Linked DNA regions of Caldimonas brevitalea. The protein of the gene in region 2 interacts with the protein of the main gene of each other region in a pairwise test. Links are inferred from orthologs where the notes say so. Each region holds a gene or a part of one and is shown on either strand. Other genes may lie near its edges. The genes, in order: AAW51_RS24610 and AAW51_RS02845.

Region 1 (15,416 bases), 5.1 Mb from region 2 along the record:
TACAACCGTCGGCACATGCTCGCGCGGCTCGACGAGGAAGTGCGGCGCCAGCAGCGGGCGCCGGCGCCGCTGTGCGTGGTCTTGCTCGACATCGACCATTTCAAGCAGGTGAACGACCGCTGCGGCCATGCCGTCGGCGATCTGGTGCTGTGCCGGCTGGTGCAGCTCGCGCACGAGGCCTTTCCCGGCGACGTCGACGTGCTGGCGCGCTGGGGCGGCGAGGAATTCCTGCTGCTGATGCCCGGCCGCGATCTCGAGCAGGTCGAGGCCGCGCTGCAGCGGCTGCGGGACGCGGTGCATGCAGAGCCGTGGGCGCAGCTGCACGACCGCTTGTCGGTGACCTTCTCGGCGGGGCTGTGCCAACACCCGCGCGGGGGGAGCATGACCGAGACGCTGGAGCGCGCGGACCGCGCGTTGTACCAGGCCAAGGCGCTGGGCCGCGACCGGCTCGCAGTCGACGCGTCGGGCGGCGCCGCGGCGCCGATGCGGCCCGCTGCGCCTGCCCCGGCGGTGGGCGTCGGCCCGGCCCCTTGCCCAGCGCCGCCGCTGCGTCCCACTGCGCCGGCCACACCGGCCGATGCGGTTCGCGCGACGACCGGCGGCCGGCGGCCGCGCCGGCTGCTGGTCGATCTGTTGCTCGGCACCGAGCGCCGCATGCGTGCCGCGATGCCGATGTGTTGGCTGTCGTCGGGCATGTATGCCGCCTGCATCGCCGCGATGCTGCTCTACGTCATTCCGACAGGGCTGCTGACGGCAGGGCAAGCCACGGCCCTGATGGCGCACAACCTGATCGGCTGCGTCGTGCCGCTGCTGCTGGTGCGCTCCGGCATGACCTTGCGCTGGCGTGACCCGGCGATGACGCTCTCCTACGTGTTGTGGAGCAGCCTTGGGCTCACGGCGGCTTACGCCTGGGTCCCGCCCGCCCGCGGCGCGGTGCTGCAAATGCTCACGCTGACGATCGTGTTCGGTTTCATGGGCCTGCGGCCACTGCAGGCCAAGATCGCCGGGGCTGCCACCGTGTTGTTGCTGATCGCGATGCCGCTGGCGACGGCCTGGAGCGGTGCGGGCGACTTCGAGCCCCGACAGACAGTCCTGGAAGTGTCGATGACCAGCGTGGTCCTGTGGTTGCTGACGATGCAGTCGTACAACCACGGCCAGACGCGCGACCGGGTGCGGCGCGAGCGGGAGGAGCTGAGCGCGGCGGCCGAGCAGGTCGAGCGGTTGATGATGCGGGACCCGCTCACCGGGTTGTACAACCGCCAGTACATGCAGCTCGCGCTGGAGCGCGAATGCCTGCGTCACGAACGCCTGGGGGGCGGCTTCTGCGTGGCGCTGATCGACCTCGACCATTTCAAGCAGATCAACGACCGATGGGGCCACCAGGCCGGCGACCATGTCCTGACCGGGTTTGCCTCGGCTGCCGCCGGCGCGTTGCGGCAGACCGACGTGATCTGCCGATGGGGAGGCGAGGAGTTCCTGGTGCTGCTGCTCCACCCGGGGCCCGACCTCGAGCGCGCCGGGCTGGCTGCGGTGAACCGGCTGCGCGAGCATGTTGCGGCACAGCGCTTGTGCCCAGGTGCGCCCGACCTTCGGGTGACCTTGTCGGCCGGTGTCGCGCGGCACCGTCCCGGAGAGCTGTGGAGCGAGGTGTTGGCCCGCGCCGACCGCGCGCTCTACCAGGCCAAGGCGGGCGGGCGCGACCGCTGCCTGCTCGCCGACGCGCCCGCGTTTGCTACGCTCCCGCCTGGCATGACTTCTTCAGACGCAGCAGCACGTGTTTCCCCGACCGCTACTTGATACGCGCTTCGCCGCCACGCGCGCCCTCATCGTCGACCTGGACGGCACCCTGGTGGACACCCTCGGCGACTTCGTCGTCGCCCTCAACGGGATGCTCGACGACCTCGGGCTGGCCCACATCGACCGTGCTTTCGTCGAGCGCACCGTCGGCAAAGGTTCCGAGCACCTGATCCACCAGACCCTGCTGCAGGCCGCGTCGAAGCAGGCGCCGGCCGCCGAATTGTTCGACACCGCGCTGGCGCGCTACCAGCACCATTACCAGACGGTCAACGGCGAGCATTCGGCGGTCTTTCCCGGTGTCGTCGAGGGCTTGCAGGCCTTGCAGGCGCGCGGCCTGCCGATGGCCTGCCTGACCAACAAGCCCACCGCCTTCGCCGCGCAGCTGCTGCAACGCAAGCGCCTGTCGGGCTACTTCCGGCACACCTTCGGCGGCGATGCCTTCGCGCGCAAGAAACCCGACCCCTTGCCCTTGCTCAAGACCTGCGAGGCCTTGGGCACCGAGCCGGGCGCCACGCTGATGATCGGCGACTCGAGCAACGACGCCGAGGCGGCGCGACGGGCCGGCTGCCCGGTGGTGCTGGTGAGCTACGGCTACAACCACGGTGAGCCGGTGCGCAGCGCGCCGGCGGATGCCTTCGTCGACCGGCTCGACGAGCTGCTCCGCGCCTGAGTGCACATGTCGGCTTTCCGGGCTCACCGCAGGCTCACCGTCTGCCGCTTCCACGCCGCGTCCTGCCACTTGCCAAACAGCACCAGCAGAGACGGTGTGCTGGCCTGCTTCTCGACGTTGAGCGTCGCCAGCTCTGCCACCTCGAAGCTGCGCCGCAAGCGCCCCTCGCTGCGCGCCTCGCGGGCCATCAGCAGCTTCTCGCCGCCTGGGACCCAGCCGGCGAACTCGACATACCCCAGCTCCGGTTGGCTGGCCGCCGGCGGCATGACGTCGACACTCCATCCCGTGGCGTCTTGCCGGAACACCCATAACTCTCGCCAGCCTTCGAGCGGCTGCACTGCCAAGGCCAGCGCCCGGCCATTGGGGTGGGGACTGGCGGAAGCGGTCCACACCACCCCGTAGGTGCACCGTTCTGCCAGCGGGGACCGGGCGCCGTGGCTGGCATCGGTGAGCATCACGCAGGTCTCACCCGGTTGGCCCGGTCGCGTGATCACGCCCAGACGCGACGCGGGCGAGGCCGGCGCGGTTTCGGCCGCCCAGCGGGAAGCGCCCACGCGGATCGCAGCCTGGTGGTAGTCCACCAGATCGGCATCGCTGAGCTCGGTCTTGTTCACGCCGGCCAACTCGGCCAGGGCCCGCTGGGCAGCCGGTTGCGCCCCCTCGCCGCGGCGTGCCTGCTGAAAGGCCAGCCCCGCCCACACGCCGGCACGCCGCAGACGCAGTCGGTTCTTTAGCGGCTCGGGCAGTTGCGCGAAGGGCGCCGCGCCCAGGCGGTCCAGCACCTCCGCCCGCCAGCCGTCCAGCTGCTGCCGTTGCACCGGCGGCAGCCCGGGGTCGATGCAGTCGTGGCGCGTCACCGCCAAGGCCGCGCGCGCCTGCTGCTCGGGGCTGGCCGCCATCGCCAGGACCCGGCGAAACGCCTCGCCGTCGTAGCACAGGCGCAGCGCGCCGTCGTGGTCGTAGCTCCTGAAGTTCACGCCATAGTGGGTCGCCACTTCCAGATGGGCCGCCACCGTCGCGCTGGCCTTGCTGCCCTGCTGGGCCGACGCGCGGCGCGCCAGCCGCTCTGCCATGCTGCCCAGGGCATCGAAAGGCTCGGCGGTGATGTCGCCGGCCGGCGCCGCCTTCAGGTAGGCGGCGGTGTAGCCGATGCCCAGCGCCTCGGCACCCGGCGTGTCGCGCAGGAAGCGCACCACGGCCAACAGCTCCGGCGCTTCCTCGGGCTTGAGCGAGGTGGTGCGCACCTGCGAGGCCAGCACGTAGCCGGCGCGCTCCCGGCGGTGGTCCCACACCTGCAGATAGCCCATCCGTTCGCCGCGAACCTCGAGCGTGTCGCCCTGCCACAGCACCGCCTGCTGGGCGGCGGAATCTCGCGGGCCGGCGCGCAGCGGCACCTGGTCCTGGGTGACGATGGCCATCGAGGCCAGTGCAGCGACCAACATCATTCGCCCTCCTGCACCTGGGCCACCTCGGCCGGCGCTTGAGGTTGCGACGCGCCGATCAGGCCGGCGGCGATGAAACGCCCGTCGGTCGACGGCGGCGCGATGATGACCTGGATCTTGTCCGACAGCTTGTCGGCCACGGTCTTCTGGATCAGCAAGGGATGGCGGGTGATCAGCGCACCGTCGCGCGCCATCTGCTCGCTGGCGATCTTGCCGACCCGGTCGAGGCGGTAGGCTTCGGCATCGGCCAGCTTCTGGCGCGATTCGGCCTCGCCGGCGGCCTCGATCCTGCGCGCCTGGGCACTCGCTTCGGCCGACTTGATGCGCGCCACCTTCTCGGCCTCGGCCTCGAACTGGCGCTGCTCGATCTGCTTCTGCTTGAACGGCAGCACGTGTTTCATCGCTTCCTCCTGGGCCCGGGCGGCGATCACCTGTTCGTTGGCGGCTGCGGCGGCCGCCGTCTCACGCCGCACCTTGTCGGCCTGCGCCTCCAGTTCGGTCTCCTTGACCCGCTTTTCCTTGAGCTCCAGCGTGTAGCGCATCTTTTCGCTCGCCAGCTCCTCAACCAGCAGCTTGTCCATGCCCTGGCGGTACTCGGCCGGCAGGTCGACCTGACCCATCTGCACGCTGCGCAGCAAGATGCCGTCGGCCGCCAGCTTGGTGCGCAGTTCCGCTTCCACCGCTTGCTGGATCTCGGCACGCTTGCTGGAGAAGATTTCGCGCACGGTGTAGCGCGTGAAAGCCTTGTAGACCACCCCCTGCACCGCCGGCTGCACCACCTCGCCGGCGATGTCGTCGGGGAGCTTCTTCGACATCGCCGCGATGCGGGCCGGGTCGAGCGCATAGCGGATGCTCAGATCCACCCCGAGCGACAGGCCCTCGACCGACTGGAACGGCGCCTCGCCGTCGGCTTTGCGGCCCTGCGCCGGCCGAAAGACCTGGTCGCGCAGCGGATAGGTCCGCAGCTCGTGTAGACCCGGCAGCACGATCACGCTGCCGGCGCTGAATTCGGTGGTGCTGCCGGTGAACTGGTTGGTGCGCACGCCGATGTCGCCCCGGGCGACGGTGCGCAGCGGCGCATGGGTCACCAGCGCCCAGGTGGTGAGGCCCAGCACGCCGGCGACCCACAGGCCGCGCCGCGAAGCGAGGACGACGCGGCCGGTGCCGCCGGCCAGCCGCCCGAGGGCGGCGCGGCTGGCGGACAGGCCATGGCGGATGGCATGGGTCAGGGGGCTGAGGCGCAAGTTCATGTCGGGGTACTCCAAGAAAACAGTCTTCGCTGTGGTGGTCATGCGGGAGGCGTCAGGCGCCGGCCGTTCTTTATGTCTGTCGGCGTTTGCGTTCGTCTCTCGCTGGACTCCATTCTTCGAATCAGCCCCGGAGCACTCAATGCGCAGGACGGGCGACTTGCGTTGCACCCTGGGGCCCGCCGCTCCCGTGCGTGAGCCGGCCCGCCCGCCGCCGGAAGAAACACTCACGGCCGGCCCCTCCCGCCGCCCGGATAATCCCCGGGTAGGCGGCCGGGGCCGCGAAGGCAGCAGTGCATGGCAAAAGTCGCGGTGATCGAGGACGACGTCCCGACCAGCAATCAACTCAGGGGATGGATCGAGTCGGCCCGTGCGGACATCGAGGTGCACCAGTGGTTCACCCGTGACGACGCCGAGGCCGCGCTGGCACGCGAAACGTACGACGTGGTGGTGCTCGACATCGAACTGGGCCGCGAGCGGCATGCGGGCGTGGCCATCATCAACGCCATCAACAAGCAGCGCGGCACGCCGGTGCTGGTGGTGTCGGCCATGCCGGCCACCATCTACCGCGGCATCATGAAGGCGCTCGATGCCTGGGACTACCTCCAGAAGACGACCTTCGAAGAGGCCGACTTCATCGACACCTTCCTCGAAATCCTGCGCGCGGCGCGAGACCGGGGTCCCTCCGGCCAGGAGGTGGCGGCACCGCGTGGCGACGAGCTCTCGCTCGACCCGCTGCGCCAGGGCTCGCCGCTGTGGCGCGGCCAGCGTGTCAACCTGCCATTGACCGCGCAGCGCATCCTGGCCGCGCTGCACCAGCGCCGCGGCGAAGTGGTGTCGTATGACGAGCTCTACCAGGTGGTCAAGAGCGGGCGCAATCGCGACAACATCCGCAAGCACGTCAGCACCATCCGCGACGCCTTCCGCGAGATCGACCCCGGCTTCGACGGCATCGAGAACGTGCCCATGCGTGGCTTCCGCTGGGCCTTGAAGCGGTCATGAGGCTCGCGCCGCAGTGCGCAGCACGGAGGTAACCTGATGAGCTGGTGGCGCCTGCCCGACCGCGTGCCGTTCGGGTTGCGCGTGTTCTTCCGCGGCGCGTTCGCGCTGCTGGCGTGCGCGACACTGGCGCTGGCCATCCACGTGCTGCAGGACGAAAAGCAGCGCAGCCACCGCAACTATCAGGACGGCCTGCTGAAGAACCAGGCGCAGATCGCCGCCCTGTTGCGCCATCCGACCGGCCAGTTGGCGCTGCTCAACCCCGGCAGCGCGGAGCAGGCGGTGACACCGCTGCGCCCGCTGGTGCTGCCCTTCTCCGCGATCGACTTCGACGACAAGGCCAAGGCCCAGCAGGCGGTGGAGATGGCGGGCTGCCATGTGCAGTACCCCGATTCGGCGAGCCTCTGCGTGGCGGTCGGCAACAACCCCTACGCCGGCGGTTTTTTGTATCTGATCGGCAGCTTCATCAGCGGTGACCTGGCCTCGCACGCGCCCGGCGAGCTGGATTTCCGTGGCGCGCATCGGGTGCAGATCGAAGTGGCCATGCGAGGCCGCACCTTGCGCTGGATCGCGCCGTTCGAGCGGCTGGACGACGGCAACGCGCCCGGCGTGCGCGGCCGCCTGACCGGCTATTCGGCCGACGTGCCGGTGACCCACGGCACGCGGTCGGTGCGCGACTTTCGCGGCTACTTGTGGCAGGACGGGCGCTGCCTGGACCCGGGTGTCGACACGGCGGATTGCAAGCGGCGGTCTTTCCTCTCGGTGCGGCTGCCGGTGGAGGTGTTTCGCGATGCCTTGTTCCAGAAGCGGCCGGTCTGGCCACCACCGGACCTGGACCAGATCCTGACCCGGCTGCAGGTGCTGGCCCCCGGCGAGGGTCCGCCGCTGTTCGACAGCAATGCGCCCGACGCCGTACGGCCCTTCTCGCTGGCCGACCTGCGCCCGCTGCTGCTGCCCGGCGAAACGCTGCGCGTGCGGCGCCTGGCCGCCGACGGCCGCACTCCCTCGCCCGACCTGTTCACGTTGAAGGGCGTCATCGACGACGATGAGCGGGGTTCGCCCTGGATGGACCGTTTGGTCCGGCGGCTGCCGGTGCAGGGCTACGACACGCCGATCGAGTCGCGCGAAGTCATCGCGACGCCGCTCGGTCGGTACGAACTCACCCTGACCGGCGACGTTCGCACCGTGAACCGCAACCTGGCCGCGGTGGCCACGCGCGTCTCGTGGTTCGTCGGGGCGATGTTGCTGGCGGTGGTGCTGACGTGGCTGGCGATCGAGGTGCGCATCATCCGCCGCATCACGCTGCTGACCCGGCGCGCCGCCACCGTGTCCACCGGCATGCGGGCCGCCGAGGGCCTGGCCCGCATCGACCTGTCCGACCTGCGCGGGGGCGACGAGCTGGGCGTGCTCGCGCAAGGCCTGCAGGATCTGCTGCAACGGGTCAACGAGGACGTCCGACGTGAGCAGATCCGCGCGGAGCAGGAGAAGGACATGTGGCAGGCGGTGGGCCACGAGATCATGTCGCCGTTGCAGTCGCTGATGGCGTTGCACGGCTCAGCGGACGATCCGAGCCACCGCTACATCAACCGCATGCAGCACGCGGTGCGGGTGCTGTATGGCCATGCCTCGCCGAGCGAGGCCTTCGACGCGACGACGCTGCAACTGCAGTCGGTCGACATCAACGAGTTCCTGGCCCACGTGGCGGGCAACGCGCCGTACACCGGCATCGACGAGGTCGTGTTCGAACCCTTGTCGCAGGCGGTGCCGGTGCGGGCCGACGAATACTCGTTGGAAGACGTGGTGACGCACGTGCTGCGCAACGCCGACCGCTACCGGCCGCCGGGCTCGCCGATCCGCATCACCCTGGACGCGAGCGACGCGACGCAGGCGCGGGTGGTCATCCACAACCCCGGCCCGCCGGTGCCCGAGGACATGCTGGAGAAGATCTTCGAGTACGGCGTGTCGGACCAGGACGACTCGGCGGCGCTGGGCCACCGAGGCCAGGGGCTGTTCGTCGCCAGAACCTACATGGCCAAGATGGGGGGCACGATCACCGCGCGCAACGACACCGACGGGGTGGCGTTCGTGCTGGTGCTGCAGCGGGCCGGGGGGGTGGGGGCGCGAGGCTGAGCGGGAGCCCGACGGTGGCGCGGCTCAGTTGGTGTCGCCGCGCGGACGCACCGCCTCCTTGCCGAGCAGAGCGTCCTTCAGCCTCACGTCGGCCGGGTGCTCACCCAGCCAGATCTTCATCAACGCCGTGTAGAACTCGGGTTCGCGGATCGGCTCGGCCGCCGCCTTGCCGTTCACCGAGATCACCGTCCCTTCGCCCGGCAGCCAGTCGATCTGGAAGGATTCGCCCGGCATCAAACGCTTCTTGGCGGCGAAGATCTCACCCATCTTGATGGTGCCCGGGATGGACTTGGCGAACTCGTCGCGCCCTGCGTTCTGCTCCATGCCGCGGGTGAACAGCTTGCCCAGCTCGTTGGCGTCGATCTCGCGCAGCATCACGATGTTGAGGCGGCGCGGCCCGGTCGCCGCGACGGCCGCTTCGCCGCTGCTGACGCGCACCGGCAGATAGAGCCCGGCCGCATACACCTTGAAGATCGCCTTGTAGCGGACGCCGGCGCCATTGAGCACGAGCTTGGTCCCGCGCAGCTGGATGTCCGGTTCGAAGCGAACGCCCGCTACCTCTGTAGCGCCGGCGCCCACGACGTAGAGGCCCAGCAGCAAGCCAAGAATCCAAGTGAAGCGTCTGTTGAACATGTGAAGTGTTAACTTTGAGTTACAAATCCGTGAAGTGTTGACAACGAGGCTCTGCTTGTCCATCGGGAAAACGCAAGCACGCCCGCATTCGCGGGGGGGCAGATGTCACGCGGGGGCGGATCTCGGCAGTTCCTCGTGCCGCCCCGGTTGCAACAGCGGGGCTGGCGCTGCCGCGAGGCGCTGCTACACTGCAGCCCATGTTCATCTCGCGCAAACAGACCAAAGGTCCGCACGACCGGGGAGCTTGGCCCTGGCGTCGCCCGCACGCACTGGTTTGATTTGCCGCTGCCATGGCCGTGACTTGTCCTCGATGATGAGCACAACGGCCATGCGCCTCGCCGGCACGCCCGGAATCTGCACCCTGACGGCCTTCGTGCGCCCCGCGCCGTGGCCGCCGCGTCCCGATTCCCCTTGACCATCTGTCTCAGGCCTGCAGGCCGGCCCTCCTGGAGCCGGCTTGCACAGGGCTCGGAGGGCCCATCGCGTGATCACTGAACTCGAATTCAACAGCCTTTCCCAACAGGGCTACAACCGCATCCCGCTGATTGCGGAAGCATTCGCCGACCTCGAAACCCCGCTGTCGCTGTATCTCAAGCTGGCCTATGCCACCGGCCGTGGCAAGTACAGCTTTTTGCTCGAATCGGTCGTCGGCGGCGAGCGTTTCGGCCGCTATTCCTACATCGGCCTGCCGGCACGCACGCTGCTGCGCACCAACGGCTGGACCACCGAGGTGGTGACCGACGAACAGGTCGTCGAGACCCACCAGGGCAACCCGCTCGACTTCATCGCCGAATATCAAAAGCGGTTCAAGGTGGCGCTGCGCCCCGGCATGCCGCGTTTTTGCGGCGGCCTGGCTGGCTATTTCGGCTACGACACGGTGCGCTACATCGAGCCGAAGCTGGCCAAGGTGCAGAAGGACGGCGGACTGGGCACGCCCGACATCCTGCTGCTGCAGTGCGAGGAACTGGCGGTCATCGACAACCTGTCGGGCCGGCTCTACCTGATCGTCTACGCCGACCCGGGCCAGCCGGAGGCCTACTTCAAAGGCAAGCGCCGCCTGGCCGAACTGGCCGACAAGCTCAAGTTCAGCGTCACAGCGCCCCCGGTCAAGCGCGCGGCCTCGCATGCGGTGGAGCGCGAATTCGCCAAGGACGACTATCTCCAGGCGGTGCTCAAGAGCAAGGAGTACATCGCGGCCGGCGACATGATGCAGGTGCAGATCGGCCAGCGGCTGAAGAAGCGCTACACCGAGTCACCGCTGAGCCTGTACCGGGCACTGCGCTCGCTGAACCCGTCGCCCTACATGTATTTCTATGAGATGGGCGACTTCCAGATCGTCGGCGCGTCGCCCGAGATCCTGGTGCGGCACGAACACACGCCCGACGGCGAGAAGATCGTCATCCGCCCGATCGCCGGCACGCGTCCGCGCGGCGCCACCGTCGAGCAGGACAAGGCGCTCGAAGCCGAGCTGCTGGCCGACCCCAAGGAGCGCGCCGAGCACGTGATGCTGATCGACCTGGCGCGTAACGACATCGGCCGCATCGCCAAGACCGGCAGCGTCAAGGTGACCGAGGCCTTCGTGGTCGAGCGCTATTCGCACGTGATGCACATCGTCAGCAACGTCGAAGGCATCCTGAAAGACGGCATGACCAACCTCGACGTGCTGCGCGCGAGCTTCCCGGCCGGCACGTTGACCGGCGCGCCCAAGATCCGCGCGATGGAAATCATCGACGAGCTGGAGCCGGTCAAGCGCGGCATCTACGGCGGCGCCTGCGGCTATCTCAGCTACGCGGGCGACATGGACGTCGCCATCGCGATCCGCACCGGCATCGTCAAGGACAACAGCCTGTACGTGCAGGCGGCGGCCGGCGTGGTGGCCGATTCGGTGCCCGAGCTGGAATGGAAAGAGACCGAAGCCAAGGCGAGGGCGCTGCTGCGCGCCGCCGAATTGGTGGAAGAAGGCTTCTGAGGGAAGGAGACGACCATGCTGCTGATGATCGACAACTACGACTCCTTCACCTTCAACCTGGTGCAGTACTTCGCCGAGCTGGGCCAGGATGTGCGGGTGTTCCGCAACGATGAGATCACGCTCGAAGGCATCGCCGAGCTCAAGCCCGAGCGCCTGGTGCTGTCGCCCGGGCCTTGCTCGCCAGCCGAAGCGGGCATCTGCGTGAGCGCCATCCAGCACTTCGCCGGCAAGCTGCCCATCCTCGGCGTCTGCCTCGGCCACCAGTCCATCGGTGCGGCGCTGGGCGGCAAGGTGATCCGCGCGCAGCGCCAAATGCACGGCAAGACCAGCGTGATCACGACCGACCAGGCCGGCGTCTACAAGGGCTTGCCGAAACAATTCACCGTGATCCGCTACCACTCGCTGACCATCGAGCGGCAAACCTTGCCCGACTGTCTGGAGATCACCTCCACGGCCGAAGACGGCGAGATCATGGGCGTGCGCCACAAGGAACTGGCCATCGAGGGCGTGCAGTTCCACCCCGAGTCCATCCTGACCGAGCATGGCCATGCCATGCTGCAGAACTTCCTGAGCCAGTGACGACCATGCCGATCAGCAATACCGAAGCCCTGGTGCGGGTCATCGAACACCGCGAGATCTTCCACGACGAAATGCTGGCGCTGATGCGCCGCATCATGACCGGGGAGATGTCGCCGGTGATGATTGCGGCGCTGGCCGTCGGCCTGCGGGTGAAGAAAGAGACCATCGGCGAGATCGCCGCGGCCGCGCAGGTGATGCGCGAGTTCGCGACGCCGGTGGAGGTGCCCGACAAGACCCATCTGGTCGACCTGTGCGGCACCGGGGGCGACTCTGCCCACACCTTCAACATCTCCACGGCGGCGATGATCGTCGCCGCCGCGGCCGGTGCGCGGGTGGCCAAGCATGGCGGGCGCAGCGTGTCGTCCACCTGCGGCAGTGCCGACGTGCTCGAGGCGCTGGGCGCCCAGATCGACCTGGCGCCGCCGCAGGTGGCGGCCTGCCTGGAAGAGACCGGCATCGGTTTCATGTTCGCGCCGCACCACCATGCGTCGATGAAACACGCGGCCCCGGTGCGCAAGGAGCTGGGCGTGCGCACGCTGTTCAACATCCTGGGTCCGCTGACCAACCCGGCCCAGGCGCCGCAACAGCTGATGGGCGTGTTCCACCCCGACCTGGTCGGCATCCAGGTGCGGGTGCTGCAGCGGCTCGGCTCACGCCACGTGATGGTGGTCTATGGCATGAACGGCATGGACGAGATTTCGCTGTCGGGCGAGACCATGGTGGGCGAGCTGAAAGACGGCGAGGTGCGCGAGTACACCGTGCACCCCAGCGACTTCGGCCTGCCCGTCTATGACAGCCGGGTGCTGCGGGTGGCCAACAAGGAAGAGTCGGTGGCGTGTATCCAGCGGGCGCTCGCCAACGAGGACGGGCCGGTGCGCGACATCGTGCTGCTCAACGCCGGCGGGGCGCTCTATTGCGCCGACGTCGCGACCTCGATCGGCGAGGGCGTCAAGATGGCGCGCGAAGCCGTGGCGTCGGGCCAAGCCCTTGCGAAGCTGAGCCAGTTCGTGCGGGTGACGCAGTCGCTCAAGTCGGGAGCCTGACGAGATGAGCAGTGACATCCTGCAGAAGATCGTCGCGGTCAAGCGCGACGAGGTGGCCGCCGCCAAGGCGCGTCGCACCGGCGCCTCTTTGCGGGACGAAGCCGAGAGCCGTGGCGGGCTGCGCGACTTTCTGGGCGCCGTGCGCACCCGGGTGGCCGCGCGTCAGCCGGCGGTGATTGCCGAGATCAAAAAGGCAAGCCCCAGCAAGGGCGTGCTGCGCGAGCAGTTCGTTCCGGCCGAGATTGCGGCGTCCTATGCCGAGCACGGCGCGGCGTGTTTGTCGGTGCTGACCGATCGGCAGTTCTTCCAGGGCGCGCCGGAGTACCTGGAGCAGGCCCGCGCTGCGTGCTCGCTGCCGGTGCTGCGCAAGGACTTCCTGATCGACGAGTACCAGGTGTTCGAGGCCCGGGCGATGGGCGCTGATTGCATCCTGCTGATCGCCGCCTGCCTCGACGACGCCCAAATGGCCGACCTCGAAGCCGCCGCGATGGCGCTTGGCATGGCGGTGCTGGTCGAGGTGCACGACCGCGACGAACTGCAGCGGGCGCTGCGGCTGAAGACGCCGCTGGTGGGCATCAACAACCGCAACCTGCGCAGCTTCGAAGTGACGCTCGACACCACGCTCGGGATGTTGCGCGAGGTGCCGGGCGACCGGGTGCTGGTGACCGAGTCCGGCATCCTGCAGCGCACCCACGTGCAGCGCATGCTCGACGCCGAGGTCTACGCCTTCCTGGTCGGCGAAGCGTTCATGCGTGCCGAACAGCCCGGCCCTGCACTGGCCGCCTTGTTCGGCGGCTGAGGCTGGGCCGTGGCCGCACAAGGCGACCTCTTCGCGCCGCCGCCGGCCCCCAGGGTGGCCGCGGCCGGGGCCGATGCCTGCGACGCCACCAACCGGCTGCGCGAGCCACTGTCGGCCTGCTTCGACAGCGTGCCACCCGATTGGCGCGAGGTCACCGACACGTTTCGAGCCTCGGGCACCGGTCGTGCGCTGATCGAATACGTCGATGCCCGTGTCGCGGCCGGCGCCGTCGTCTACCCGGCCGACGTGTTCAAGGCGCTGCAGCTGACGCCGCTCGCCTCGGTCAAGGTGGTGATCCTCGGGCAAGACCCGTATCACGGCCCGGGGCAGGCTCAGGGCCTTTGCTTTTCGGTGGCCCCCGACTCGCCCAAGCTGCCACCCAGCCTGCGCAACATCCACAAGGAAGTGGCGGCCGACCTTGGCACGCCGGTCTCCCGCCAGGGGGATTTGAGCCACTGGGCCCGGCAGGGCGTGCTGCTGCTGAACACCGTGCTGACCGTCGAGGACGGGCAGCCCCAGAGCCATGCCCAGCGGGGCTGGGAGCAGCTGACGGACGCCTTGATCACGCAGGTGTCGCGGCATGCCCGGCCCAGCGTGTTCCTGCTGTGGGGCGCTCCGGCGCAGCGCAAGCAGGCGCTGGTCGACACGCGGCGCCACGCCGTGTTCACCGCCAACCATCCATCGCCGCTGGCCGCGCTGCGCCCGCCGCAGCCCTTCATCGGCTGCCGGCATTTCTCGCGCAGCAATGGCTGGCTGGCCGAACATCGTCCAGGGGAAGCCCCCATCGCCTGGTGATCTCCAGGCATACCGGCCTGCAATTGGTCTACTTTTGGTCTGTTCCGGGTGGAACGGAGGCGCTCGGGCTGAAACGCCGTCCCTCTCGTTTTCCCTAATGTCGCACCGAAATGGGTGTGACATATCCCACAAAACCCAAGTGCCACAAGGACTTGCACCGATTTCGGGCTCTTGGTTGCAGTCGGCAATACCAGTTGAAATTGCGGTATTACTGGTATTAAACTGGTATCCGACAATGTGATAACTTGCAGTTGACAGCAGCGTCTAGCGGAGAGCAGGCACAACAATGATCGACTACCTGGTGGGTGTGGACGGCGGCGGTACCGGCACGCGAGCCCGCGTGACGCGCAGCGACGGCCAGCTGGTCGGCGTGGGGCAGGCCGGCCCGTCCGCGCTGGGCCAGGGCATCGAGCAGGCCTGGCGCCATGTGAGGGACGCGGTCGACGCCGCCTTCGCCGCCGCCGCGATCGATCCGGCACCGCTCGCGCAATGTGCCGTGGGCCTGGGTCTGTCCGGGGTCCACAACATCGGCTGGCGCGACACCTTCCTGGCGACCCGCCCGGCCTCGCCCGGCGCCGGGTTCGCCGTCGTCGCCCTCGAGACCGATGCCTTCACGATGCTGCTCGGCGCGCATGGCGGCCAGCCGGGCGCCATCGTGTCGTCGGGCACTGGCAGCGTCGGCGAGCTGTGGCGGCCGGACGGTGCCCGGGTCAGTGTCGGCGGGTGGGGTTTCCCGGTCGGCGACGAAGGCAGCGGCGCCTGGCTGGGGCAGCGTGCGGTGCGCCTGGCGCAATGGGCGATGGACGGCCGTATCCACCAAAGTGCCCTCGTGCACGCGGTGTGGGACGTCTGCGGGTCCACCCGCGAGCGTCTGTTGGCATGGTGCGACGAGGCGGGTCAATTCGAATATGCGCAGCTCGCGCCGTTGGTGTTCGATACTGAAGCCTCCGATTTGTCGGCCGCTCATCTATTGCAGCGTGCCGTCCAGGCACTTGATGCTGTCGCGCACGCGCTCGATGGCCCCCTGGGCGCGCCGCTGGCGGTGTGCGGCAGCATCGGCCGCCGGCTCGCTTCGCGTTTATCCGAAGCCACGCAGATGCGTCGCGTCGAGCCCGCCGGCGATGCTGCCGACGGCGCCTTGCACCTGGTGCGCCACGCGCTGACGAAAAACAACACCTGACCTGCTGATGAAAACGCTCGAATTCAAACCCGACCCTGCCGACAGCTCGCCGTTGTATTTGCAACTCGCGCAGCTGCTCAGCCAGGCGATACGCGACGGCCGCTACCAGGTCGACGAGGCGCTGCCGTCTGAG
Region 2 (15,342 bases):
AGGCCGCGGAAGCGCGCATAGCGCTGGCCGTGCAGTTCCTTCGCGTCAGCGAAGCTGCGCTCCACCGTTTCCTTGCGCCGTGCATAAATGCGCTTGCCCCGCTCGCTGAGCCGATGCTGGTCGACCCGCTCCTTGGCGTCATCCCAGACGTGGCGCACCACCACCTTGGTGTGGGTCGCGCTCTTGGTGCACTGACCTCGTTGCGGACAACCACCGCATCGTGCTGGGTCGGAGTGATATTCCCGGTAGCCCATCCGGTTGGTGGTGCGATAGGGCAGGAATTGCCCGGCTGGGCACACGTAGCCTTCACGTGCCGCGTCGTAGCTGTACTGGCGCTTGTAGAAGTAGCCCTCTTGGTGACTGGGCCGACGGTAGCCGATGACACCGTACAGCGCGCGCTGCTGTAACCCGTGGCAGATCAGCGCGCTCATGTAGCCCGCATCCAGACCCACCGCCTCCGGCGTGAGCGCAAACCGCTCGCACTGCCTGTCCAGCCGCCTGAGGTAGGGCTGGCTGTCATGCACGTTGCCTGGCGTGACGTGCGTGTCGGTGATGATGGCGTGCTTGCCGTCCACCGTACGATGGTCGAGATAGAAGAAGCCCTGGGGCTTGCCCTCACGGGTCATGTAGCCTGCATCAGCGTCTGTCGTGCTGACCTTGACTTCGCGAGTCTCGCTTTTGGGCGGCTTCGGCGGCAACGGGCCTTTGCCGTGCGCCTGGCGGTCCTGCTCGACCGCCGCGTCCAACTCCGCCAGGTACGCCGCCGGCTTCTGATCGACCTGATGGACCTCGAATCGGTTCTTGTTAGCGTTTGCCTTCAAATGCGTGCTGTCGGTGTACAGCACCTGCCCGCCTATGAGCCCGTGCTGCAGCGCCTGCTCAACGATGCCGTCGAAGATCTCCTGCTCGATGCCGGTGCCGGCAAACCGGCGTCGCCGGTTCTGCGAGAACGTCGACGCATCCGGTACCCGCTCCGTCAGGTTCAGCCCGGCGAACCAACGGTACGCGACATTGACCTCGATCTCCTTGACCAGACGGCGTTCCGAGCGGATGCCGAACAGGTACCCGATGAACAACATCTTGAACAGCGCCACCGGATCGAGCGCCGGGCGCCCGTTGTCTGCGCTGTACAGATGCGCCGTCTTCACGCGTATGAAGCCGAAGTCAATGTGCCGCTCGATGTGCCGCAGCAGATGATCCGCCGGCACCAACTCTTCCAGCGTCACCATCTCCAGTTCGCATTGCTTTGGATGGGCAGGCTTGAGCATGCCGCCCATTCAAGCACAAAGCCCCCGTCGTGGGGGCTTTGTCAGCAGCCTGAGGGGCGCTTCAAGCGCCCCTTTTTTCTTCGATGCGCCGTGATTGATTGCGTGGTGGCTGCGGCCCGTATCAGTTCAGCGAAGAGCTGCGGTCAATTGAATGACAGTGGATCAATTGAAAGGCGCTGAACGTCTGTGGACAGCACCACAGCGACGCGCTCACCAACGGTTGGCAGGTCATCGCGCAGTGCCAGAAGTCCGCTTTTCCGTAGACAGGCGCGGCACAAGATCAAGGACGCGAGCGAGAACCCGCGCCTCCCCACCGAGTTGGTGCTGAGCAGCAGCAGCCCTGGCCTGAAGGAGCGTCTGCAGGCCAAAGCGATCAATGCGTTCTCCGGTGTCGGGGTGTAGCCAGTACCTTTCCGGGTCAGCTACCGAGACAAGCAGGCAGCCCGTACGCGCATCCCGATGGGCCATGTACTTCTTGACCAACTGCTCGTCAATCGTGTCACACAGCTCTCGCGCGGATCTTCCCTTCTCACCGACTTTCAGTTCGATGGTCGCCTGGTACCCCGAGACAGTCCTCAGACGAATGTCGGTCTCCTTGCCATCAGCGGTCACCGCTTCCTGGTCAACGGTGTAGGCCTCCCGGGCCGCGACTTCCAGTTCGCGCGCGATCATGGGCCGCAGCGTGTTCTCGTCGTCAATCAACGCCCAGCCGGCCCGCGGCCCTGTGTCCTTGAGCAGCAGTTCCTGGAGATCGTCCAGCCGATCGACCAACAACTGCGCCACGTCGGATGTGGTCTTCGGTGAAAGCTCCTTGCGGGCCAGAAGTGTGGCCACCTCCGTCGGTTTCCAGGCGCTGGAATCAATCTCTGCGGCAAGGCGCTCCTGAGCCAACGCCGCGATGCGATCTCGCAAGCGCTCGAAGAGCGGATCGGCTGCGAGAGCGAGCTTTGCACTGAGAGCCTCCGGGCCGCTCGCCTTCATCAACGCATCGAAGATGTACCGGCGTCCATCCTCGGCAGCGTCCCGCGCGCCGGGTGAGTAGACGGTGTCATGCACGAGGTCGTCTTCCGACCTCACATGCCGATGAAATTCAAGCGTCAGCCGGAGTAGTTGCGCAGCCGCCAGCTTGGAGGCCCATTCGGTCGATCCAAAGCCAGTCCGCTCGTTGAACAGTGAACCGATGATGTGAACTGCTGTCCCGTTGGGCTCCGCGGGAAGTGCAGCCAGAACGGGAAGCATGCCGTCCACACCACGCGATGGCGCGAGCGAGAACAGGACCGGCAGCCAGAACAGCAAGTATGGGCCGGTGCCGACCGCCCCAACCTGAGCCGCGACCAGTTCCTCCAAAGGTCCTTTCACCTCTGGGCCGGCGTGCGCCAGCAGCACGCGTACAACCTGGGAGAGCTTCTGTTCGTTCGACGGCGAATGCGGAAGCTGCATCAATGTCAAGCCCGACCAAGCGAGCCAACCGACGAGACGGGGCACAAGCAACTGTGATACGTCCTGCGTGCCGTTCCGTAGGGACTGCAGCACCATGGAGTGCCAGCCCGAATCGCCGCCCGCGTCGAGCAGCTCATCGAGCAGTTCGCTTCCAACGACAGCCTCCACCTCCGTAGGGTGCGCCTTCGCGAGGCTGCCAAGCCAACTGGGCAGGCCGTTCAGCTCCAGCAAGGCATAGCGGGCAGCGAGTTCCGCTTCACTGGGCTTTAACTTGGTTGCCCAGAGGGGGTCTTCCGCTTCTGCATAGATGCCCATCAGACCGATCGACCACACAACGAGATAGGTGTTCTCCTCTCCGCGCCGGCGCTCGCACCGAATTGTCGGACGCATGCCGCGCCAGTACGCCATCATGGCGAGCCTCAGCCTGTCTGTGATGTCGCCGCCGAACTGGGAGGTCAAGAACGCACGATCCCATCGCCCTTCGTCGCCATTTCTGCCCAGCTTGCGCAAGACCAGCCAAAGGTTCCAGATCGTGTTGTCCCTGCGACCGGGCCCTAGTGCTAGCGCAGGCTGCTCAGCCAGTTCTCGCCTCATCCGAGCCCACGCTTCCTTCTCATCGGCGCGCTTCTTGGCCTGGCGCTCTTGCCGCTTCCGCTGCTCCTCCTGCATTTTCAGGAACTCAGCGCTTGGCTGGTTCGACTTGATGATCGAGTTCAACTCGTCGGTCAGCGCGGTCGAGTCAACCACGGCCCCGCGAAGAGCGCCCTCGGCGTCCTTGAGGCGTCCCTCGATTGCGTAGAGGTGAGCGGCTAGGTGCAACAGAACCGATCGACGCTCCGGCGACATCTGTACGTCAGCCAGCGCTGCCTGTACCCATGGGCCGTCCCGTTCCAACGCGTAGTTCAGTGCCCCTTCATAGACGATGCGAACCAGTCGGTACCTGGCACTGCGGTCTCCGCCAAGCGATTCCACACAGGCCAGATCCGCCTCAAAGACCCGAGGTCGCCAATCATTTGGCAGCGAGTCGAGCAGCGCACTCAGCTCCGTCTTGCCCTTCCCCATGCCCGAGGAGGCGTCGGCCGACCGCCTCGCAAGAACCGAGGCCTCGATCAGTGTCTCGCTGACGCTTCCAAGTTCGAGCAACCGGACACACAGCGCGCGCAAGATGCTCGACACTTCCAGCCGCCCATCGGCCTCTTGGAACTCTTCGTCGACCGCCGATAGCCCCCCGCGTGCAAGCCGAAGCACATCAGGCAACAAGGCTTCAAGACGAGCTCGGCTCATGTCGGCCTTCTGGATCACCCGGGCGACACTGTCTGCGTAGCCACCGCGATCCCTCTTTTCGCTGCGCACCCTCGCCAAGAGCTGAACCAGTTGGGCTTCGGTGACATGCTCCGGGTACAGCATCGTCCCGACCCAACGCGCAAGTCGTTCGGACCACCCCGGCACCAGCGTGACGATCGCATCGACCATCGGTGCAACGCGGGAATCGCCTAGGCCCGCAAGCGCTATCAATGCCTCGAATCGCTCTCGATCGCTGCAAGATGCGTCCGCTGCAACCTGTGCAACCAGGTCCGCGCAGCCTTGCATGTGCCCGGCGCTCACGAGACGAAGTAGCAATTCCCGGACCTCAGGGGCCTCGACGCCAGCGGCCCAGGCAGATCGCACCGTGCCGGCGAGGCCAAGTTGCGCCAGCCGTGCCACCTGCAGATTCGGCACTTCAAGGCCACGCCATTGACCCTTGCCGTAGCGCGCCACGTAGCCGAGCAACGCGCGCTCGCGCTGGAGATCCGTGAGCGACTCCGGGTCACCGTGTGTCAATAGGACGGCTGGCTCGATCTCGACCACCCGCTCGAACATGTCGGGCCGCAGCAAGGCAAGCCACGCAGCCACGGGCCTCATCGACGGCCTGAGGATTGTCTCGTTCGAACCCGTGAGTCCGAACAACAGGCGGCAAGCAGCCGACTGGACCAGCAGCCCTGCCTCGATCAGGTCATGGATCTGGCGGGCGGCGAGAAACTCCATCACTGACCGATGGTGGAACCGGACCCTGCCGTATCCGCCTTCGACAAAAATGGGACGTTCCAAGAGCGTCAACACCTCGTTGGGGCTCCAGTCCGCCAGCAACTCGCGCGGATCGATCGGCGCAGCGCCTGACGAGTCCGCATCTGATCCAGCGCTGTACCGGATGGTCAGGCGCCGACTCAGGATGACCGCGAGCGCAAGACGCTGCGCGCCAACCTGCGCCTTCGCTGGCGGAAGCCCCGCCTTCTCTCGCCGCTCGGGACGAGCGGCAAGCCGCGCGCGCACGTGAGACTGGATCTGCTCGAAGTGCGCGCGAAGCCCACCGTGTTCTCGCCAGTCGTCGCACAGCTCGATCAGGTCCTGCGGCTTGCGAGCGAACTCCCTGGCATGCTTGGCGTCAATGGCTGCCAGCAGGGCCTCAGGATCCCCAACCCCTCGGGATCGCGCGAACTCAATGATTTGGGGTCCGGTCAGCGGAAGCAGCTCGACCTCTCGGATGGCGGGAGGCCCGTCATCCTTGGTCTTGCTCGGTCCGTCCATGGCGATGCGGACGAACTCATCCTCCGACTCCTCTTGCCGCACTGGCGCCGGAACCGGCAGGATGTCCCTGAACGCTTGGCGATCGATAGGCACTGGGCGAGCGGTGATGACCACCGTGGCCCGCCCCAGTGCCCCTCGAGTGTCATGCGCGAATCGGCGCAGCGCGTCCTTGAACGACCGGTGAACGAGTTGGAGCTCGTCGATGGAGTCGAGGAAGAAGTAGGCAACCTGCGATGAAGACGCTAACCAGTCGGTGAACCGCTTGTGCTCATCCCCGAAGAGCGTGGCGGCGACGCCAGCGGACGCGACGCTTTCGAGCGACAGGAAGAACGCTGGCTCGCCGCGCGCAAAGAGTTCCCGTGCCTTCGTCTCGCACTCATAGGTCTTGCCGGCACCGGCCTCTGACACGATCAGAATGCGCTGAGACTTCAGCAGCTCGTGCCAGCTGACGCCGGACTCGTCGAAGCGCTCACCCCAGGACGACTCCAACGCGTCGTCCTTGCCGGAAGGCGCTTTCAGGTCCTTGAACGTGCGATCCATCTTGATCTAAAGCTACGCTGACAGCGCTTGTTCAACTAAGGCATCTGCGAGTGATGTCTGCGTCGTGCTGCTGCGATCCAGGCGCTGGCGAAGGTCCGCGCAAAGGCGACGTAGTTCGGTGACGCGGGCGACGATGCGGGTTTGTTCTTCGCGCGGAGGAAGCGGTACCCGAATATTCCTCAGCTTTGTGCCGTTGTAGTTGGCCTGTCCTGTTTGTTGGGTGAGGTCAGGCTCGATTTCAGTCTTGCGACAGTCCTGAGTGTTCATGAAAATGTTCATATACCTGGGATCGCAAAGCGACTTATTCGGACGAATCCTGATCAGGTATGAGGCGAAGGTGACGGGTCGACCAAACCCTTCGAACAAGGCAGTCTTGCCGACGAGCTCGAAGCTGTTGGTTCGGTTGAAAAGCAAATCACCCTCTTCAAGAAGGAGGCTCGGCAATTCTTCTTTCTGGTCCTTCAAGAACTTGAGGTTGCTAAATACCACCCGGCTTGCTTGAACGTTGCCCATCCTGAGAATTGGGACGGCAGCGGTGTCGTCGCAGGATTTTTGGGACGACCCATAGTCGAACGAAATGCCAAGCTCGCCCAAGCGTGCCCACGCCCAACCGCGAGGGATGTTGAAAGGCACGTCGTCGATCTCCGCAAGCGGCTTTTCACCCTTCAGTTCGCCCGCACGTATCAAACGCTCCTTCTCGGCTCGCACCCTCGCCAGTAGGTCGCTTGCAGTTTCATCGTTGGCATCCTGCTGAACCAGCAACCCGCGCACTGCCAGTTGCAGGATGGTCTGCTCCAGCGCATCCACGGCCTCGGGGCGGTCGAGCAGCAGGTCGAAGTGGTCGGCGATGCGTTGCCAGTTCGCGGCCAGTTCCTCGGGCGTGCTGCTGTCGATCAGCGTGCCCAGCAGGGTGCCGAGTAGGCGGGCGTGCTGCTCCGCTCCGAGCCGGCCCTTCGCTTCGAGCGCATCGCACAGGCGCATCAGTTCGTCGACGCGGGCAACAATACGGGATTGCTCGGCCAGCGGTGGCAGCGGCAAACGCAGACTGCGAAGAACAGACAATGGGACTGTCTTCTGTGCGATGCCGGTTGCACCACTCGCGGCCTGGTCAAAGGCTAAGCGGCTCTGCAACGCCAAGGTGAGATATGCCTGTAGCTCGGGCAAGCCGGGCCGCAGCAACGCAATGTGGCGTTGAAAGCAGAACACCTGCTGGTGAACGACGGGGACTGGAATGCCGAGGCTTCCAACTGTCGTGTACAGGATGTCTCCCTGAAGGGGCTTCTTCCCCCAGTCCAGAGCATCGAAGTACTCGCGCGGCACAAAGCGGGTCGCTGAGCCAAGACCGACGGCACCATCGCGTACGTCTCCGATCACGAGGAACGGAACTCCCGAGTGGGCCTTCGGTGGCGCCTGGTGATCTCCATCCGTAATGACGACACATACGTCGGCTGCGCAGATCCACTCCCAACCGGAAGGGACGACAAACGGCGAGTCTTGGTCCACGGACGGCGCCTCTGACTTGCCAGCTTTGATTTTTCCCTCTGCGACCAACTGCTTTCGCCTCGCCTGAACGCGCGCGAGTAAGGCGCCGGCAGAAGCGTCGCGCGGGTCCTGCGGCACCAGCTTGCCTTCTATCGCCAGCGCCAGTACCAGTTCCCGCAATCGCACCATCCCACCCGACGCCGACGCCAGCAGCCCAAACTGCTGCACCAGCGCAGGTTGCACCGAGTTCAAGTACCGGGCAGTTGGCTCCTGCGCCTCAAGCACCGCACTCACGCCCGCGCCCTCATCAGCGACTCGGCCAATATCGCCTTCAGCTGATTGCGCAGCCCCTGTGTCTCAGTCTGCAGGCGCGCGTACTCGCGCAGCAGTTCGTCCGGATCGTGGCTCACCGCATCCGGTGTGTGCGGGTTCTTCTGGTCCAGGTTGTAGCCCGCGGCCTGGATGGCCGCAATGTCCACCTTCCACGCCCGCCCGTTCTCCACCCGCGCCGCAAAGCCATCGGCCTCGCTGCCCCACCAGGCCTTCTCGGCGTCGAACTCCTCGATGCGGATCGGCTTGGTCTTGTTGTAGCTCTTCGCGCCCGGCGGGTAGGGGTGCTCGTAGTACCAGATGGCTTCCGTCGGCCGGCCCTTGGTGAAGAACAGCAGGTTGGTCTTGATGCCAGTGTAGGGCGCGAAGACGCCGTTGGGCAGGCGCACGATGGTGTGCAGGTTGCACTCGGCCAGCAGCTGCTCCTTGATGCGCGTCTTCACGCCCTCGCCGAACAGCGTGCCGTCGGGCAGAACCAGCGCGGCGCGGCCGTTGGCCTTCAGGATGTGCTTGATCAGCACCAGGAACAGGTCAGCCGTTTCCTTGGTCCGCACGTCCGCCGGAAAGCCGGCCTCGATGCCCGGCTCCTCGATGCCGCCGAAGGGCGGGTTGGTCAGCACCACGTCCACGCGCTCGGCCGGCGCGTAGTCCCGCAGCGGGCGGGCCAGTGTGTTGTCGTGGCGCACGTTGCTGGGGACTTCGATGCCATGCAGCATGAGGTTGGTCACGCACAGCATGTGCGGCAGCTGCTTCTTCTCCACGCCGTAGATGCTGTTCTGCAGCAGCGCCTCGTGCTCGGTGTTCTTCACCTGCTTGCGCAGGTGCTCGATGGCGCAGACCAGGAACCCGCCCGTGCCAGTAGCGGGGTCCAGCACCTTCTCGCCCAGTTGCGGGTTGACCATGTCCACCATGAACTGCGTGACGGCCCGCGGCGTGTAGAACTCACCCGCGTTGCCGGCGCTCTGCAGGTCACGCAGAATCTTCTCGTACAGGTCGTTGAACTGGTGGCGCTCGGACTGGCGGTTGAAGTCGATGGCACCGAGCTTGTTGATCACCTGCCGCAGCAGCTGGCCGCTCTTCATGAAGTTGTTGGCGTCTTCGAACACGCCGCGCACAACCGAGCCGCGCGGGTTGCGGACAGGGTCGGCCGGCAGGGCCTTGAGCTTGGGGAAGAGCGTGTTGTTGACGAAGTCCAGCAGCGCCTCGCCTGTGATGCCCTCGGGGTCGGCCGCCCAGTTTCGCCAGCGCAGGTGGTCGGGGATGGGGCTCTTGTAGTCGTCCCGGGTCAGCTCCAGCTCTTCCTCCAGTGCGTCGAAGACTTTCAGGAACAGCAGCCAGACCATCTGCTCGATGCGCTGCGCGTCGCCGTTGATGCCGGCGTCCTGGCGCATAACGTCCTGGATGGACTTGATAACGGGGGTGAGGTTGGACATGAAGGGGCAGTGAGGGTCGGTCAGGCCTGGGGCGGCGCCGAAGTCGCGGCATACAGCTCGCGCTCCAGCGTGGCCAAGGCTTGGAGGTATTGGGGGCGGCCGCCGAAGCTGCGGATCAGCTCCACGGGCGAGCCCAGGTTGGTGAAGGGCTGCACGCGCAGCACGGCGTCGCTCTCGATGGTGGTGATGCCTTCGTCGGCGTACTTGTCCAGCAGCGTGTCCAGCACCTGGCGGGCCACCGGACCGTACTGGGTGAAGACGTTGCGCTTCTTCACGCGCTGGGCGCGTTCTCGGCGGGTCAGCGGCGGCTGGTCGTAGGCCACGTGCAGCAGCAGGTCGAAGGGGTCGAAGTCCTTGCCCACCTCGTCGGCCAGTGCATCCAGGAAGACGCCGCGGCCTTCCAGCTCTTCGATCAGCGCAGCCTTGCGCTCGGCGCTGTTCCAGGCCTGCAGAAAGCTGTCCAGCGAGTCGTAGGCCTTGCCCAGGTTGATGCGGGTGTAGTCGCGCAGGCTCTCGGTGACCAGCTTGCCGTCGGCGTTCAGGTACTGCACGCGCTCTCGCGCCACGGCCACGTTGACGCTGCCACCGACGATGTACTTGCGAGGTTCGGCGGGACCATCGTCGCCGCCGATGAACGGACCGGGGCCGGGCGGCGGATCATCTGGTAGCCCGGTCGACCCGCCTTGGGGCGGCTCCGGTGGCTGCGGCGGCTCGACAGGCTGGCCCGGGCCCGGCTCATAGATTTGCACCGGATCGCCATCGAAGGCCGGGTCTGCAAACAGTTCGGTGGCACGTTTGAAGTCGAGGATGGTGAACCAGCTCTTGCCCAGATCCTCTCGCAGCCGGGTGCCCCGCCCGATGATCTGCTTGAACAGCGTCATCGACTTGATGTTCTGGTCCAGCACGATGAGCTTGCAAGTCTGGGCATCGACACCCGTGCTCATCAGCTTGGAGGTAGTGGCGATGACCGGGTAGGTCTTCTCGGGGTCGATGAAGTTGTCGAGCTCGCGCTTGCCTTCGGGGTTGTCGCCGGTGATCTGCACGACGTAGTTCGGCTGGCTGACGCACAGGTCGGCGTTGGCGTTGCTCAGGGCTTGGCGCATGCGAGCGGCGTGCTCGATGTCCTCGCAGAAGACGATCGACTTGTCGTAGCGGTTCGTGGCCTTCAGGTACTCGGTAATCTTGGCGGCCACCACCTCGTCGCGGCGCTCCAGCACCAGCTTGCGGTTCATGTCGGCGCCGGTGTAGACCCGGTCCTCGATGAGGTTGCCCAGCTTGTCGGTCATACCCTCGGGCGGGCGCCAGCCGAAGGCGTCCTTGTCCAGGTCGACACGGATCACCTTGTACGGAGCCAGGTAGCCGTCCTCGATACCCTGGCGAAGGCTGTACGTGTAGACGGGCTCGCCGAAGTAGTCGGTGTTGGAGATGTCGGCTGTCTCCTTGGGCGTGGCCGTCAGACCAACCTGGGTGGCAGTGCTGAAGTAGCTGAGGATGTCCCGCCACGCCGAGTCTTCGGCCGCGCTGCCGCGGTGGCATTCGTCAACGATGATGAGGTCGAAGAAGTCGGGCGAGAACTGCTTGTAGATGTTGCGATCTTCTTCCGTGCCGCTGACCGCCTGGTACAGCGACAGGTAGATCTCGTAGCTCTTGTTGACCTGCTTGGTGGCGCGATTGATGGCGAGGTCGACCTCTTCGACCGCGGTCTTCCCCTGGCTGTCGACCACCTCGACGCCCTTGGCGTGCGGGCTCAGCTTGGCCATCGCGCCCTTGAACGGCCGGAAGTCGTTGACCATGGTCTGGTCGATCAGGATGTTTCGGTCGGCCAAGAACAGGATGCGCTTCTTGGCGCCGCTCTTCCACAGGCGCCAGATGATCTGAAAGGCTGTGTAGGTCTTCCCAGTGCCGGTGGCCATGACTAGCAGCACGCGGTTCCGACCGCAGGCGATGGCTTCGACCGTGCGGTTGATGGCGTTGAGCTGGTAATAGCGCGGAGTCTTTGTCGGCGCGTAGTCGTGCTCAGTGACCCGGCGAACTTCGGGCGTCCAGCCCTTCCAAGCGCAGTACCGCGTCCACAACTCGGCAGGCGAGGGGAATTCTTCAAGCGTCAAGTTGCGCTCAAGCACCCCATCGGCGAGCGTTGCGTCGCGGAACACGAAGCCATCACCGTTGCTGGCGAAGCTGAACGGCACGTCAAGAAGTTGAGCGTAGTTGATGGCCTGAGCCATCCCGGCGCCCACGGCGTGGTTGTTGTCCTTGGCCTCGACGACGGCCAGTGGGATGTTGGTCTTGAAGAAGAGTGCGTAGTCGGCGCGAAGTACCGTGGAAACATCTCGGCGCGCCTTGCGCCCGCGAACGACGACGCGGCCCGCCCGCAGGGGGTATTCGCGATAGATCTGTGACATGCCGTCCCAACCGGCGGACTCCATGGCCGGGCGGATGAACTTGTCGCAGATGTCGCTTTCAGACACGGTCTTCTTACTCATACTCCCTCAGCTGCGCCACATCGTCTTTTCTGAATGGCATCGGCTCTAACTACTGCCGCCGGCGCCTCCGTTCTCATCGAGACTGATCCCTACCTACGCTACTTGATCGACAGTGCTGAAAGCGTCGTATAGCCGCCAGGCCAGCGACAACCTCTCGTCGGTCGACAGCTTCTCCCGGTTCGCCTTCACCTGGCGTTCAACTTCATGGAACGCTCTGCGGAATCGATCCCGGTCCACGCCGCTCGGCGCCTGCCGCAGGCCGGTGAGCACATAGCGCACGTCGACGCCGGCGCCTTCAAGCGCAACCAGCGTTTCCGCGGCGGGCGATGACTGCCCTGCCTCGTATTTGACGAAGCTCACGCGGGGAGCGCCGATGGTGTCCGCCAACGCCTGCTGGGTGAGACCGAGCCGCACCCGCTCTTCGAGCAGGCGCTGGCCGATCTGTTGACGGACCTCGGGGTTTCGCATAGCGTGCGACGTTAACTATTCTTATCAAAGAATGGTGTGTAGTTTAAAACACTACCCAGCATCACGGGCGGAGCTGACGGGAGAGGTTTCCCGGGCGGCGTGAGCGCAGCGCACTGGCTGTCGCCCGTACTTGCGCGATCGGAAGGCCGAACACACACAAAGCACTTCACCAAGAAAAACGCCACCGAGGCCGGCAAGCCTGGTGGCGTTCGCTTTCACCGCGGGAGTTGTCCCGGATTCAGCAGCTGATGCCAGGAATCTATCTGCGCCCCTGAGGCGCGTCAACTCCCCTTTCCCGTTTTTTGTGAACGCGTCGAGCGAGCACTGGATGCGCTCGCCCGTACGCAGGAAAGGTCAACATGAGAAAAGGACAGCGCTTCACGCCGAAGCGGTTGCAGAAGTGGGTCGAACAAGGCCGTGGCGCGGGCTTCGGCGAGGGCTACCAGCCGTGGCACCAGGTCACCCGAGCCGACCCTGGCAGCCGGGGCCGCTCTCACCTCATCAACTCAAAGCTGGGCAGGCTGCACCATTTCCTTTCAGATCTCGAGTTCATCGCGTTCTCGTTCGCCACGATGCTGCCCGGGGTCGTCGACATCCAAGAGCAGTTTCCGTTGTCCCTAAACGCTGAGCGCCTGCATCTCGGGAGCTACACGACGTTCAGCAGGACGTCCATGCCGGGGACGCAGCAGCTCGCAGCAGCTCTGGGCTTGCCCCACCCGAAGGTGCGAAGGGACGGACAGGCCGCGTCGTGGGTCATGTCGACGGACTTGGTGCTTACGTTGGCCGGCGACAACGGTCGGCAGCGAGTTGCAGTCAGCGTCAAACCGGCCAGGGCCTGCAGCGGCAAACGACAGCTGGAGCTGCTTGCCATCGAGAGAGAGTACTGGGCGACGCGCGAGGTGCCTTGGCTGTTGATCACCCAGGACGAGTACGACCCGATGGTGGCTTGGGCGATCCGTGCGGGGACGATTTGGGCGCTTGGCATGCCGGAGGTAGAGCGCCAGCTGATCGACGCTTGCTCTGAGTACGTTGCTGGTCAGAGGTGGCCGTCGCTCGGCGATGTCTTCGATCGGCTTCCGCAGCTGTTGGGCGTGGAGCAAGGTCAAGCACAGTGCGCTTTCTGGCAAGCCGTCTGGTGCGGCGCTCTGCCGTTGGACCTCGCCACGGCCATCCGACCGGCATCCAAGCTCCAACTGCTCAAGCCCTCTGCCTTTTGGGACCAGAACCCCATCGCCGCTCGGAGGTCAGCATGGACTGCTTGACCTTTAATGCGGTGCTGAGGATCGAGGCGCCGACCCTGGACGGTTTCTATCGGGTCGTGGCTGTGGCGCCGGGGGCGGACATCGTTTGGCTCGCCTACATCGGTGTGCGCGAAGAGGGCGCCGCCGCGAACGCGCCTGGCCCTGTTGGCGCCACGACGCCCGTGGACCGGCATACGTTGACAAGCTTGGCAGAAGCTGCACTTCTGGCCATCGTCGATCTGGATGATCCGCGCGCGCTTAGCCGTGAGCAGGCGTTGACGGACAAGGCGCGTAGCCTTTGGGAGCATCACCAGGCGGTCATGGCGCCCTTTCTCGATCCGGTGCAACTGCAGGATGCACTTGCCACGACCGGCGGCATCGGCCCCTTGGTACGGATGGCCCTGCGGGACAGCAATACGAGTCGAGCGACGGTGTACCGCTTGTGGCGATTGCTGTGCGCCCGGGGCTTCACCGGGCTGTCACTGATGCCCTCCTTTGATCAATGTGGCGCGCCTGGCGTGCTGCGCCCGGTGGAGGGAGGCCGACGAAAGCCGGGCGTCAAATCATCACATGAGCGGGTCGGCGCCGAAGATCCGTTTCCGCAGCGCGGCGCCACGCAAGAGGACCGCATCAAGATCGTCGCCCATGTCAGTCGACACTGGAAAGACGGAATGACGACCGAAGGTCTGTACGACGAGGTCATCAGAGCCACTTACGTCAGGCGCTACGTGCAGACGCCGACTGGACGAGAAGCCGTGATGCCGCCGCCGGGGACGTACCCGAACAAGCGGCAGTTTCGCCACATCGTAGAAACCGAATTCAAGGCGCTTGAGCGGTCCCTCCGTCGCACGACGACGGGTCACTGGAACCGGAACCGTCGCGGCTTGCGAGGCCACAGCTACGACGGCGTTGCAGGCCCTGGTCACGCCTACGCAATCGACTCCACGATCGGCGACGTGCACTTGCGCAGTGGCGTCAACCGGGCTTGGGTTGTCGGGCGCCCCATCGTCTACGTCATCGTCGACGTGTGGTCCACTGCCGTGGTCGGCTTCTATGCCTGCTTGAGGCCGCCGTCATGGCGCGCAGCCAAGCTCGCGCTGTATTCGACTTTTGCGGACCCGACAGTCATCGCGGCGCTGTGGGGATACCAGTACTGCCCGGTCCTGGAGCCCACGCCGGCGGCGCCGTTCACGCTTTGGTGCGATCGAGGCGAGTACCTCTCCGCAGCCGCACGTGAGACCCTGCTGCGCCTCGGCCTCAACTCCGCTTTCAATCCCGCATACCGGCCAGACCTCAAAGGCTTGGTCGAAGTGCTGCACAGGATTGCGAAGGACTCGCAGTTCTCGGACTTCATTCCCGGCGCCATAGACGCGCGCCGCCGCGAGCTGGAACTGAAGACGGATGCGAGGGAGTCGGCGCTGACATTGCGGGAGTACGTGCAGTACCTGTACATGGTGTTTACGAGATACAACGCCCATGCGAATCGCGAAGATCGCATGACGGCCGAGATGATCGCCGCTGGGGTGCGCGCTACGCCCTCCGGTCTGTGGCGGTTTGGTCACGAGATGGGCTTCGGTTTTCGGCGGCACACGCCGCATGACCAACTGGTGGCAGGTCTACTGGAACAAGCAACACTAACCGCTCGTCGCACGGGGAACTTCGTTGAGTCCTTGCAGTACGACGGAGACCTCGCGATCGAGGAGCAATGGTCGGCACAGGCGCGCAACTTCGGTGTGTTGGAACGCACGGCCTATCGCTTCCCGGGCTACGCCGGCAAGCTCTGGGTACCTGGCGCGACTGGACTTCACGAGTTCCACCTGCGTCCCAACAGCCGGGCATTGCCTCAGACCACCTTGGACGAGTGGCGAGACACGCTCGGGGTGCGAGCTGGCATCCGCCAGTCGATGCCCTCCAGCAGCATCGACAGTTGCGCTGGGGTGAGCGACACGGCACCGGAGGTGGCCTGTGGCCAGACGAAGCGGCCGCGTTCCAATCGCTTGCTCAACAGCAGCAGGCCCTGGCCGTCGAACCACAGCACCTTGATCATGTCGCCGCGCTTGCCGCGGAAGACGAACACGTGGCCGGAGTACGG

Evidence for each region.
Region 1: the proteins of AAW51_RS02845 (region 2) and AAW51_RS24610 interact in binary tests that used the Escherichia coli proteins (3 or more experiments, as listed by UniProt). The link is inferred for Caldimonas brevitalea from one-to-one orthologs.

What each region holds. Positions count from the first base shown.
Region 1 is NZ_CP011371.1:5,772,128-5,787,543, reverse strand. What follows is about bases 12,344-15,232. They hold AAW51_RS24610 (uracil-DNA glycosylase), read left to right. Parts: upstream 12,344-13,362; coding sequence 13,363-14,103; downstream 14,104-15,232. Other genes in these bases: AAW51_RS24605 (glucosamine kinase nucleotide-binding domain-containing protein), read left to right, coding at 14,390-15,232; trpC (indole-3-glycerol phosphate synthase TrpC), read left to right, coding at 12,514-13,308; trpD (anthranilate phosphoribosyltransferase), read left to right, coding at 12,344-12,509. Also shown: AAW51_RS24665 (GGDEF domain-containing protein), read left to right, coding at 1-1,797; AAW51_RS24660 (phosphoglycolate phosphatase), read left to right, coding at 1,775-2,467; AAW51_RS24655 (SH3 domain-containing protein), read right to left, coding at 2,491-3,912; AAW51_RS24650 (SPFH domain-containing protein), read right to left, coding at 3,909-5,159; AAW51_RS24645 (response regulator transcription factor), read left to right, coding at 5,454-6,158; AAW51_RS24640 (HAMP domain-containing sensor histidine kinase), read left to right, coding at 6,195-8,285; AAW51_RS24635 (chalcone isomerase family protein), read right to left, coding at 8,310-8,918; trpE (anthranilate synthase component I), read left to right, coding at 9,403-10,887; AAW51_RS24625 (aminodeoxychorismate/anthranilate synthase component II), read left to right, coding at 10,903-11,466; more of trpD, read left to right, coding at 11,472-12,343; more of AAW51_RS24605, read left to right, coding at 15,233-15,283; AAW51_RS24600 (GntR family transcriptional regulator), read left to right, coding at 15,291-15,416. UniProt on the Escherichia coli protein: Excises uracil residues from the DNA which can arise as a result of misincorporation of dUMP residues by DNA polymerase or due to deamination of cytosine.
Region 2 is NZ_CP011371.1:645,996-661,337, forward strand. What follows is about bases 6,823-9,637. They hold AAW51_RS02845 (type I restriction-modification system subunit M), read right to left. Parts: upstream 9,059-9,637; coding sequence 7,586-9,058; downstream 6,823-7,585. Other genes in these bases: AAW51_RS02840 (restriction endonuclease subunit S), read right to left, coding at 6,823-7,589; hsdR (EcoAI/FtnUII family type I restriction enzme subunit R), read right to left, coding at 9,079-9,637. In the rest of the region: AAW51_RS02830 (IS1182 family transposase), read right to left, coding at 1-1,268; AAW51_RS02835 (WVD2 family protein), read right to left, coding at 1,497-5,813; more of AAW51_RS02840, read right to left, coding at 5,826-6,822; more of hsdR, read right to left, coding at 9,638-11,541; AAW51_RS02855 (helix-turn-helix domain-containing protein), read right to left, coding at 11,635-12,009; AAW51_RS02860 (TnsA endonuclease N-terminal domain-containing protein), read left to right, coding at 12,369-13,271; IS66 family insertion sequence element accessory protein TnpB, read right to left, coding at 15,094-15,342. UniProt on the Escherichia coli protein: The subtype gamma methyltransferase (M) subunit of a type I restriction enzyme. The M and S subunits together form a methyltransferase (MTase) that methylates A-2 on the top and A-3 on the bottom strand of the sequence 5'-AACN(6)GTGC-3'.